Regions from separate parts of the Desulfomicrobium norvegicum genome, predicted to be linked through region 3. Evidence: predicted binding sites of a transcription regulator. Region 3 holds the regulator's gene; each other region holds the start of a gene.

What was found. The regulator sigma-54, encoded in region 3, starts transcription at its own class of promoters, with help from an activator protein. The targets are predictions, from matches to a motif close to CTGGCACGGNNNNTGCTT.
Region 1: the regulator sigma-54 is predicted to act here: its motif matches at 2,331-2,348, upstream of flgF (flagellar basal-body rod protein FlgF).
Region 2: the regulator sigma-54 is predicted to act here: its motif matches at 2,778-2,795, upstream of BMZ24_RS01830 (THxN family PEP-CTERM protein).

What each region holds. Positions count from the first base shown of each region.
Region 1 covers NZ_FOTO01000001.1:661,643-665,629, reverse strand. Annotated here, with positions in the region: gene BMZ24_RS03025 (YlxR family protein) at 1-165, opposite strand, end outside; gene nusA (transcription termination factor NusA) at 214-1,539, opposite strand; gene BMZ24_RS03015 (ribosome maturation factor RimP) at 1,588-2,076, opposite strand; tRNA gene BMZ24_RS03010 (tRNA-Gly) at 2,165-2,239, opposite strand; gene flgF (flagellar basal-body rod protein FlgF) at 2,376-3,152, shown strand; gene flgG (flagellar basal-body rod protein FlgG) at 3,230-3,987, shown strand, end outside.
Region 2 covers NZ_FOTO01000001.1:404,131-408,117, forward strand. Annotated here, with positions in the region: gene BMZ24_RS01815 (PEP-CTERM sorting domain-containing protein) at 1-413, opposite strand, end outside; gene BMZ24_RS01820 (CAAX prenyl protease-related protein) at 709-1,395, shown strand; gene BMZ24_RS01825 (hypothetical protein) at 1,436-1,747, opposite strand; gene BMZ24_RS01830 (THxN family PEP-CTERM protein) at 1,954-2,733, opposite strand; gene BMZ24_RS01835 (PilZ domain-containing protein) at 2,990-3,340, opposite strand; gene BMZ24_RS01840 (putative bifunctional diguanylate cyclase/phosphodiesterase) at 3,802-3,987, opposite strand, start outside.
Region 3 covers NZ_FOTO01000023.1:6,152-10,138, forward strand. Annotated here, with positions in the region: gene rapZ (RNase adapter RapZ) at 1-432, opposite strand, end outside; gene BMZ24_RS18885 (PTS sugar transporter subunit IIA) at 457-906, opposite strand; gene hpf (ribosome hibernation-promoting factor, HPF/YfiA family) at 910-1,452, opposite strand; gene rpoN (RNA polymerase factor sigma-54) at 1,523-2,950, opposite strand; gene lptB (LPS export ABC transporter ATP-binding protein) at 3,057-3,779, opposite strand; gene BMZ24_RS18905 (LptA/OstA family protein) at 3,776-3,987, opposite strand, start outside.

The DNA.
Region 1 (3,987 bases), on a different contig from region 3:
GAATCGCTCGAATTTGTTCCGGCACGCCGCATCGCGGCAAAGATAAAAACCCCGTCCCGGTGTTTTTCCGGTGCTGTCAGCGGTCAGAGTGAGCTCTCCGTGAACAGGGCAGGTAAATCTATATAGTTCTTCTTTGGAAAAGCGCTGCCTGCAAATCACGCACATGCGTATAGGCCCTTGCGCGCAGGCGGTCTTGTCGTCCGCTGGGATCATCTATGCTTCGTCTCCGTCCGCGTAATCAGCATCTTCCCCTTCGACCGCGCCTTTTGTTTCCGATTCCTCGGATTCTTCCGGGGTTTCTTCCCGGTTCTGGCTGATGAGGAGGTTCAATGCTCCGCGCAGGGCGCCGATGTTTTCTTCACTGATGCCCTGGATGTCGAGCAATTGCTCGTTGGTGCAGGCGGCCATGGCTTCAAGGGAATCGAAGCCGGCTTCGGTGAAGTCCGCAACGGAGACCTGGGCCGCGCTAGCCAGCTGTTCCAGCAGGTGGCGGTTCTTGTGCACCTTGTTGAAGCGGCTGTTGGTGAAAATGTCGATCTTCCAACCCAGAAGCTTGGCCGCGAGCTTGACGTTCTGGCCCTTCTTGCCGATGGCCGGGGTCAGCTGATCCTCGGGTACCACGACTTCCAGGGATTTTTCCTCGTCGTCGATGGCGATCTTGGAGATGCGTGCCGGGGACAGGGCGTTGGCCGCGTAGGTGGCGATGTCCGGGCTCCAGAGCACGATGTCGATGCGCTCGCCGCGCAGTTCCTGCACGATGCTGTGGATGCGCGAGCCGCGGATGCCGACGCAGGCGCCGACCGGGTCGACGTTGGAATCCTGGGACAGGACGGTGACCTTGGCGCGCAGGCCCGGGTCACGGGCCACGCCCATGATGTTCACGGTGCCGTCGGCCACTTCGGGCACTTCACGGCGGAAAAGGGCGGTCATGTACTCGGGATCGGAACGGGTGATGATGATCTGCGGCCCGCGTCCTTCCTTGCGTACGTCGATGATGAGTCCCTCGACCCGGTCGCCCTGACGGAAGCGTTCACGCGGGATCTGCTTGTCCTTGGGCAGGAGGGCCTCGGTCCGGCCGAGGTTGATGATCCAGCCGGAACGGTCACGACGCTGGATGATGCCGCTGACGATCTCGCCTTTGCGGTTCTTGTATTCCTCGAAGATGATTTCCTGTTCGGCGTCGCGCATGCGCTGGATGATGACCTGCTTGGCGCTCTGGGCGGCGATGCGGCCAAGATCCTCGACCTGCAGGCGAAATCCGATGGCGTCGTCAAGCTCGACGTTGGGGTCGTGCTTGACTGCTTCGACCATGAGAATCTCCGTGTCGGGATCCTCGACCTCTTCGACCACGATTTTGAACTGGTAGACTTCGATCTCGCCGGTCTCTTCATTGAAGGTGACCTCGATATCCATCTTGTCACCGTATTTTTTGGTCACGGAGGCCCGAATGGCTTCTTCCAGTGTGTCGATCAGCATTTCACGGTCGATGCCCTTGTCCTTGCTGATCTGGTCGATGGCTTTTTTGAGTTCCAAATTCATGAACGTCCTCCGTTCTCCGTGCGGAAACAACCCGCCGTATTCCGAAATTTATCGTTTCTTGCCCTGATCAAAGGGCTCGTAGACGAGGTTGGCCTTGCCCACATCGTCCCAGTTCAATTCAAATGTATTGCTGTCGTCGGTCAGCGTAAACATGGGCGGTTCGACACCGAGCAGACGCCCCTTGAAATTTTTTCTGCCCTCAAGCGGGTTTTCCATGCGGATGCGCACCGTCTGCCCCACATGGGCCTGCAGCTGCTCCAAGGAGAAAAACGGCCGCTCAAGGCCGGGCGAGGACACTTCCAGTGTGAATGCTCCGGGAATGATGTCCTCCACGTCCAGGGCCAGGCTCAGCTGTCTGCTGACCTCCGAGCATTCGTCGATGCCGACCCCGTGTTCGGAGTCCAGATAGACCCGTACGATCTTGTGCCGTCCCCCGGCCGCGAAAAGCAGGTCGATGCCCCAGACTTCGAGGTCCCGGGCCTGACACAGGGGAGTCACCATTTCCATGAGCCGCGCGTGTATTTCGTTTTTGTCCATCTTATAAGCCTATCGGAAAAAAAAAGGTGGACCACGAAAAGGCCCACCCCCATCAGCTACCGAAAATCAGTATGACCACATACAGGAGTGGAGCGGGTGACGAGGGTCGAACTCGCGACTCCAAGCTTGGGAAGCTTGTACTCTGCCATTGAGCTACACCCGCTCTGCAACCGTTTCCCTTGCATGAGTGGGGGGATGGCAGTCAAGTGTTTTTTTCCCGTGGCCCTTGTGAACCCGGCGATCATGCATTTCAAGTGGCCTGGTATTTGCTCAATGAGCGTTACCAAGGAGGACCCCCCATGCAAGACAGCAGTTATAGCGCCGTATTCGGGGCTCTTACACAGCAACATCGACTGGATAGCATCGCCAATAATTTGGCTAACGTGAACACCACGGGTTTCAAGAGCGAAAAACTGGCCTTTCGGGATACCTTTCGCCGCTATGCCCATGACATGGTCGACCCTAACACCACTCTGAACGAGAAGGTACCCTGGCCGCAGCCCAATCTTTTGGCGCAGCCCAGGATTTCCGAGGCGGTCATCGACATGTCCCAGGGACCAATGAAGAGCACGGGCAACCCGCTTGACCTGGCCATCGCAGGGGACGGTTTTTTCCGGGTCCAGACGCCCGAAGGGGAATTCCTGACCCGTCAGGGCGTGTACCATCGCTCGGCCGAGGGTTTTGTCGTGGACGCCCACGGCAATCAGCTCCTGGGCCAGGGCGGCCCCCTGCAGATAGCGGAAGGGGGAGCCGTGCTGGTTGACGCCGACGGCGGGTTCTCCGTTGACGGCGAACTTGTCGATACCATCGATCTGGTTCGCGTCGAGGACCCTCGCGTTCTGGAAAAGGTGGGCAATTCCCTGCTGCGCATCCGCCCGGGTGCGGAGGCACAGGCCATCCCGGCCGAGGATTCCACCGTGGAGCAGGGCTTTCTGGAGGCGGCCAACGTGAACGTGGTCTCGGAGATGGTCAACATGATCGAGGCCATGCGTGCTTTCGAGGCCTACCAGAAGATGATCAGCGGCTCGTTCGAGCAGGACAAGAAGGCCATCGCAGAGGTCGGTGCGCCCAGATAATATCCCTAGGCTTGCCGCCCGCGACCTGATCGCGGGACGCAGGATGGGCGCGGGTGATCCCGCAAGGAGAAGAAGATATGATTCGCGCTTTATGGACCAGCGCCTCGGGCATGATTGCCCAGCAGCTCAATCTCGATGTCACGGCCAATAACCTGGCCAACGTGAACACCACCGGGTTCAAGAAGAACAGGGCCGAGTTCGAGGATCTCATGTACCAGAACATGAAGATCGCGGGCTCTTCAAACCAGGAAGGCGATCGCCTGCCCGTGGGCATGCAGGTCGGCATGGGCGTGCGGCCCGTGTCCGTGCACAAGATATTTTCGCAGGGCGATTTCCAGAATACGGGCAACCAGCTCGATCTGGTCATCGAGGGCGACGGGTTTTTCCGCGTCGATCGCAGCGGCGAGGAGTCCTACACCAGAAGCGGCGCCTTCAAGCTCGACAGCGACGGACGCATCGTGACCGACAACGGGCACCCCCTGCAGCCTGAATTCATCGTCCCGCCAGAGACGCAGAACATCGTCGTGACCGAGGACGGCCGTTTGACCTGCGTGGACAAGGCCGGAGCGGAGATCGCCGGCACGGACATTCCGGTCTACACCTTCGTCAACCCCGCCGGTCTCAAGGCCATGGGGCGCAACCTCTATGTGCAGACCGACGGATCCGGCGAGGCGGTGGAGAGCGTGCCCGGAGAGAACAATGCCGGCACCCTGGCCCAGGGATTTCTGGAGATGTCGAACGTGGAGATCGTGGAAGAAATGGTCAACATGATCGTGGGCCAGCGCGCCTACGAGGCCAACTCCAAGTCCATCACCACGGCCGACACGATGCTGCA
Region 2 (3,987 bases), on a different contig from region 3:
TTCTCGAATTCACTTTGCAGAAAATCATAAAGCAAATCTACGGACACTTCCCAAGTGATAAGCAAATCAGTGTTAAATTCCGTAGTCGAACCTGCGTTCGGGAATGACAACGGATCAGGAAAGTCATATCCTCCCCTGATGTTCAAATTGTCTCCAGCAGCCTTATCGGCACTTTCGCTATCACCCCACCATATCTTGAGCTCATCTTTCAGCGAACCCTGATTTGATGGATAATCGGAAAAACCTCCTGGATAAAGTTGCTTCAAAATGCTTGTGGAATAGGAATAATATTCGTCGTACGGTACCGCATTAGGAAAGACCGGCTCCGGCAACCAAATACTTGCCCATGACGGCGAAGCCAATAAAAACACCAGCACTGTCGTGCAAAGACTGCCCTTGACAAGCGTTTTCATAATCAATCCCTCCGGTTGATTTCTCTCTGTGACGCCCCTTGACTATCAATCACGTAAAGCAGGGAAAATGCCAACACGCACCACTCTTTAATCATTCAATTTATTGTAAATACACGCTCAAGCAATGTAAGATTATCCGACAACGCACAGCTTTACTTTCCAGGTATCGACCAACGCTTGTCCCCCAATAAAGCGCTCCGACACAGCCAGCAGATTCGACCAGCAGCAGTAAAATCATTTTCAACTCGCAACGGCACGTTGCAAACAAGCACACTTTTAGTTTAACAGCCAGCCAATGAACGACAAAGCCTGGCCGCGCATAGTGCCTTTTGCCCTCTTCATGGCCGTCATCGGCCTGGAGGAAGGATTGCGTTTCATGGATGGCAAAGCCTGGATCGCCGTCCAGGACTCCACCTTCGCCCTGCTTTATCCACTCAGGCCTCTGGTCGCCGTCATCGCGCTCTTCCTGTGTCGGCGGGCCTACACGGAGCTGCGCTGGGCCGATCTGAAGAGACGCGGCCAGACTGTGGGGAGCATCGCACTGGGCCTGGCGGTCTTTGCGCTCTGGATCAACATGGACTGGACCTTCGGAGCGCTGAGCGAACCTCCGGGCTTCAATCCCGGCGTCTTTTCGAACCCGGACCTGCGCCTGGCCATGACCGTCGTCCGCATCGGCAGCGCCGTGCTCATTGTCCCGATCATGGAGGAAATCTTCTGGCGTTCCTTCATTCTGCGCTACGTCATCAACCCTGATTTCGCCAAAGTCCCGCTCGGGACGTTCACTTGGATTTCGTTTCTGGTCGGAGCCGTGCTCTTCGGCCTGGCCCATCATTTCATCCTCGCCGGAATCATGGCCGGCATGGCCTATTCCTGGCTGCTCTACAGAACCAGGAGTCTGGCGCACTGCGTCCTGGCTCACGCAGTGACCAATCTGGCCCTGGCCGCATTTGTGCTGAACACGGAAAAATGGTGGTTTTGGTAAATTCAGGGGAGATGGTTCGGCAGGTTCCATCAGTCAAACCTCACATCAGCGAAATTCCACCGTAAAGAAGGCCGACGAAAACTCCGAAATTGAAGGCAAAGACCCATCGACTCCCGAAGCGATGGATCTTGTACAGCGACACGGCCACGCTCGCGATGCAGATCAGGACAACGACAATCCAGCCCAGGCTCGACCCGCCCCATTCGACGATGCTTTTCGCCACATAGATCTGACCATAGCCGAGCAGCATCCCGTGGGCCAGGGAGACGGCCCCTACCCGGCTCATGAAATCGTCCAGGGCCTGCATGCCCTGACAAACAAGAATCGCGGCAATGGCCAGCAATATCTCCATCTGCAGACTCTCCCTCATGGATACGCGGGCACCAAAAACTCCTCCGGTTCGCATGCAATCATGCACAATCTGCAACAAACAGCCGCAGTTACGCCGGTCCATTTCCAGTTCAGCGTCCCTTGAAGAGCACGCGCATGGACGCGGAAGCAAAAAAGGCCGGGCAGCTCATGCTCCCCGGCCTTTCTCTGATGATCGAAAGCGCGTGATCAATTCTTCCTGTTCCGTCGCGCCGCCAAGCCCAGGCCAAGCAGGCCGGCGCCAAGAAGAAGCATGGTGGCCGGTTCGGGGACTGGCGCCACCGAGATACCCAGGTAGAACTGCGCCGACGTGCTGCCGTCCTCGTTTGCAAGCCAGCCATAATAGTCTGTATCCACACCGAGCTGACTGACAATGTAATCATGATAGGCGCCCGTGAGGAGTCCGAAGCCGTCACTCAAGAAGGAGAAGTTGTATGTATAACCATCGTAGTCGAATGCGCCGCTGGTTGCGCCCGGATCGGTGAGAACGAAGATATCCATGGGCGTTGCAACATTACTGTTTGGAGTCTCAAAGAACAGAAATTCAAGAAATGTTTTTTCGACAGGAAGAGGCTGTCCAGCAGGAATGTAAGGTGTAAATTCAACATTAGCCTCAACTTTCCCGTACGCAAGATTAGGAAATGATGAACTCATCAAGTAATTAAAGTGTGTAATTGACACTACCTCTACAGCGGACCCAGAAGTCATCAGATCGTTTCCCCCGACAGGACCGTCGATCACAAGATAACTTTGCAATCCTGTTTTAGAAAAAACGGATGGCACTCCCCAAGAGAGCTTTCTTCCGTCGGGACTCAGCGCCATATAATCCTGATTGGCATCTTCGTTGCTCCAATCGATAAAAACAGCATCATTGACATACGACCACTGTGTCACCAGCGCTGCGGAAGCAAATGTTGCTGAAAAGATGAATGCCACCGCCAGACATGTTGCTGATAGTTTCTTCTTCACAGTAGTACTCCGATGTTAAATAATTATGTCGTTCTCTCACAACTTAGCACCAAACGTGCCAAAACATAACTACTGTATATTGCAATATTATTTAACAAAAAATTCTCAAAACAAACATAAACTGTAAAATTTTTCGACATACTTCCGGGGCAAACTTACACGCCAGCAAACACAATCCGAAAATCCCCGGAAGCTTTGAGTATGCCAGCCAAAACTTCACATGTGCAAAGCCCTTTCGTGTGATGCACCGCAAAGATCAGTTCGACTTCTGCGCGTCCACTTCCGGAGAAGCGATGGGAACGGCAAGCTCCACGCCAACGGAATACGTGCCCATGAGCGAGGATTCGTCGGTCTGGCCCCAGCGGACGTGGCCCTGATAGCTGTCGCTCAAATCATAGCCATCCACTTCCCTTCCGGGACTTGCGATGATCGACAAGACATCGCCAACGTTGAAGGCGCAATCCGTCTCTATGAGAAACCCTTGCCTGCTCATGTTGAGAATACGACCCAATACGATCGTGTCTTTTTTCTTCCCGCATATGATACCGCAGGGAAACAGGCAGGCGTGACGCTTCCATTTTCTGATTTTTTGTTCTGTCGTCGACATGGTTTGTCCTACCTTGAGGCGTTTTGTATATTTTCAAGCATCCAGTGCGCGATCTTGATTGAAAACTTTGATAATGAACACATTTCCCCATCACATTAAGCAACGAACGTACCAGCAAGCCCGAGCCGCATCGGCACGGCCATACAATGTATTACATGATACCTACGCACCCTGAAGTCGTGCACATCAGAAAAATTTCGAAGAGTTGTAAGACTTCACGTTCGGCACTGTCGGAAAAATTTACATACGAGGCATCGTTTTTTTCCGTTCACGGCAATGCGGTAACAAGCCTGGGTCGACGAGGCCCTGTCGGCCCTGGATCCTGGAGACGTGCATACCGCGCCAAAGGCCTCAAAAGACGCCGTCAAGCACCCAAAGGGTCGCACAGAAACGCCTGGTTTCCGCTCGGCGGGGATCGCGGTCAGCGAAACCACTTTTTGGCATGGAACATGATAGACCAATCATGAAAAACAGTTCCAGGTTCCGGCAAATACTCGTGACATAGCCGGCGGCGCGGACAAATGGCGGATGCCTCTCCTTGCTAACGATGAAGCAACCCCGTCATTCATTGCGTTGCCAGGCAACGAAATCACGAGTTGAGCATACCCCTCCCTGATAAGCCACCAGGGGGGGGGATTTTTTTTTTG
Region 3 (3,987 bases):
GACCAGATCAGCCTGCGCGCGGATGGGTTCCAGTATTTCCCGCTCCCGTTCCAGCGCCCCCTCCAGTCCCAGGTTGCCCGAGGCCAGAGGATGCGGACGGCGCGTGGTGGCATATCTGCGCAGCAGGATCTGGTTGGAAGAATCCGTGAAAAGGATGGTCGGCCGCACGGAAAACTTCTGGACATCAAGCAGCACTTCCTTCCACTGACCCACGAAGTCGGGCTGGCGCAGGTCCATGCCCATGGCCAGCCCGGGGTAGTCTTTGGCGGAGGAGTTGAAGAACAGTTCGATGAGCGCCGGAGCCATGCGCGCCGGAAGTCCGTCCACGCAGAAGAAGCCCATGTCTTCGAAGACCTTGAGCGCCGTGCTTTTGCCTGAACCGGACATGCCGGAGACAATGACCACGTTTTTCTGTTCAGGTTGAGGCTGCATGGGAGTTCTCCGAATACGTTCTTGCTAGACGGTCTGCAGCAGCTGCCACAACCCGTCCTGACCGGGGGAGTCGGCAAAGGCCTGACGGAACGATCCGTCTTTGAGCAGGCGGGAAACCGTGGCCAGGAGTTTCAAATGCAGGCCCACCACGCTTGAGGGAGCCAGCACCGTGAAAAAGATGCTGGCCGGCTTGTGGTCCAGGCTGGCAAAATCCACGCCTTCGTGGCTGCGGCCGACGATGACCAGAACCTGATCGATGCTGTCCAGCTTGCCATGAGGGATGGCGATGCCGTCTCCGATGCCGGTGGTCCCGAGCATTTCCCGGTCCATGAGGACCTGGGCCACGCGTTTGGGGTCAAGATCGGGATATTTGGCCGACAGCGTCGAAACGAGTTCGGCCAGGACCTCGGTTTTGGTCCTGGCCGAGAGGTCGGAGATGATCAAATCCTTGTCCAGGTATTCAGCAAGCTTCATTCCCTATACCCCGGGGTCGATCAAACCGAAGTCGCCGGTTTTGCGTCGGTAAATGACATTGATCCTTTCGCTTTCGGCGTTGAGGAACACGAGGAATTCGTTGTCCGTGCTTTCAAGCTGCAGCGCGGCTTCTTCAACGATCATGGGTTTGGGCGAGAAGTCGTCGGTCTTTTGGATGACCGGCTTGCGCTTTGCATCCGCGTCGTCCTCGAAACTCCCGGCGTCCATGCGGGTGCTGTCGCTGCCGCCTTTGCGTCGGCTCTTGTCCTTGTCGCGGACCTTGCGCATCTGGGCCTCAAGCTTGTCCCAGACGAGGTCGACGGTGGAGTACATGTCCTCGCTGTCTTCGCGGGCGGAGATATGTACGTTCTTCCCCGTCAGCACTATATCGGCGATATGCCGGAATTTCTCCACTTCGAGATTGACCTGCAGTTCAGCGTCGGGGGTGCCGGCCGTGAATTTGGCGAGCTTGCCGAAGCGGTCTTTGGCGTATTTGCGCAGATGGTCGGAAGGATCGAAGTTTTTGAAATTGAAGGTAATCCTCATGGAAGCCTCCTCGATTGTTGAGGGTCAGCCCTTTTTGCCGTCCGGAAGGGGCGGCCCAAAGGGCGGGATGTCAAAAAACCTGTTTGCGCTTGGATGAGGAATCGATCCCCAGCACTGCGCGATATTTGGCCACTGTTCGCCGGGCGATGTTCACGTCCAGCCGTTCTTTCAGCACCGCGGCGATTTTTTCGTCGCTGTAGGGGTGCTTCGGGTCTTCCTCGCTGACCATTTTCTTGATGATGGCCTTGACCGATTCGGATCCGACCTGAGTTCCATCATCCATTTCCAGCGCGGAATTGAAGAAAAATTTCAGTTCCACGATGCCGTGCGGGGTGGCCACGTATTTGTTCGTGGTGATCCGGCTGACCGTGGATTCGTGCATTTCAATGTCGTCGGCCACATCCTTGAGGATGAGCGGTTTGAGCTTGGTCACGCCGTGTTCGAAAAACCCCCGCTGAAACCTGACAATGCTTTCAACCACTTTGTATAATGTTCTTTGCCTTTGGTGCAAGCTCTTCATGAGCCACATGGCAGAGCGCATCTTGTCATGCAGGTATTCACGGTCCGGGCCTTTGACCGCGAGGTGCATGTCGTCCATGTAGTAGGGGCTCAGCTGCAGCTTGGGCAGGCCGTCGTCGTTCATGACGATGACGAAATCCCCTTCGTATTCGTACACGAAGACATCCGGGCTGACATATATGGTGCTCTCGCTGCCGTAACTGGCTCCCGGCATGGGGTCCAGGGACTGGATTATGTCCAGATAGGCCTTGAGGTCCTCCATCTGAATCTTGAACTTGCGCAGGAGCGGTTTGTAGCGTCGCTTCTCGATGTCTTCGAGATGATCCCCCACCAGGGAAAGCAGGATGGGATCGTCCTGGCCCAGCATTTCCAGCTGGATGAGCAGGCATTCCCGTGGAGACCGCGCGGCCACGCCCACGGGATCGAAGCGCTGCAGACGATGCAGCATGGACTCCACCAGGGCCAGGGGAGAGAGCGTCTCGGAGGCGATGTCCTCGGCGGTGCTCATCAGGTAGCCTTGGGAATCGAGGTTGCCGATGATGGCCTCGCCGATCATCTCCTCTTCTTCGGTGATGTTGGACAGACACAGCTGCCACAGCAGATGACCGTCCAGGGAGGGCTTGCCCGAGAGCCTGGCCTCGTAGGACATCATCTCCTCCAGGGCCTCGGTCTCCTTGAACTGCACTTGCTTGGCGGTGCTTGAAAAATCGCCGAGGTAGTTTTCCCAGTCCGCGTTGCGCATCAGTTCCGCGTCTTCGTAGGAGACTTCCGGGCGTGTTTCGGCCGGAGCCTGGATTTCGTGCTCCTCGGAAATTTCCTTGACCCCCTCCTCAAGCATAGGGTTCTCAAGCAGCTCCTGCTGAACGGCTTCGAGAAGCTCGAATCTGGAGAGCTGAAGCAGCTTGATGGCCTGCTGCAGCTGCGGTGTCATGACTAGCTGCTGCGTCAGCTTGAGGTTTTGTCGGAGTTCAAGGCCCATAATTGATTTGGTTTCACCGTGTCAGAGGATTGCAGGCTAAAAAACTACCCAGTAACGAATCTGCCATAAAGCTTAGGCCCTGGCAATCCTTGGAAAATCGTGTCCGCTAGAGGCTGAATCCTTCACCGAGGTAAACCTTGCGCGCACCCGGGTCGGCGACGATCTCTTCCGGGCTGCCGTTCAGGATGATGCGGCCGTCGTGGACAAGGTATGCACGGTCGCAGATCTGGAGCGTTTCGCGAACATTGTGGTCGGAGATGAGCACGCCGATGTTCTTGTCACGAAGGTCCCGGATGATGGCCTGGATGTCGTCCACGGCCAGGGGATCGATGCCGGCGAAGGGTTCGTCCAGGAGGATGAATTTCGGATTCTGGATCAGGGCGCGGGCAATTTCCAGCCTGCGGCGTTCTCCGCCGGACAGAAAGGCGGCCAGCTGCCCTTCAAGGCGGGTGATCCCCAGTTCATCGAGCAGCCTGTCCGCCGTGCGCTTTTGCTCTTCCCGCGAGAATCCCGAAAATTCGAGAATCAGTTGCAGGTTCTGACGCACGGTCAGTTTGCGAAAGATGGAGCTTTCCTGCGGCAGATAGCTCATGCCCGCGCGGGCCCGTCTGTGCAGGGGCCAGCGGGTTATGTCCTGGCCGTCCAGAAGGACCTGCCCTCGCGTGGGCCGCACGATGCCCGCGAGCATGTAGAATGTGGTCGTCTTGCCTGCCCCGTTGGGCCCCAGGACGCCAACCACTTCGCCCTGGCTCACGTCAAGTTCAATGTCGCGCACGACATCCCTGGCTCCGTAGCGCTTGGCCAGATTCTGCCCGGTCAGGGTGGTCACTGCCCAAGCCCCTGCTTGCCGGCGGGAGTGTTGAAGATGGCCTCGACCCGTCCCTTGCCGCCCAGTACTTCGCTGCGGTTTTCCTTGATGTAGAGCTTAATGACCTCGCCCTGGATCTTGTTGGCGCCTTCCATGAGCATGGGGCTGTCTTCCATGGTCAGAAGGTCCTTGTCGGCTTCATAGGTGGCCTTTCCGCAGGTGCCGGTGC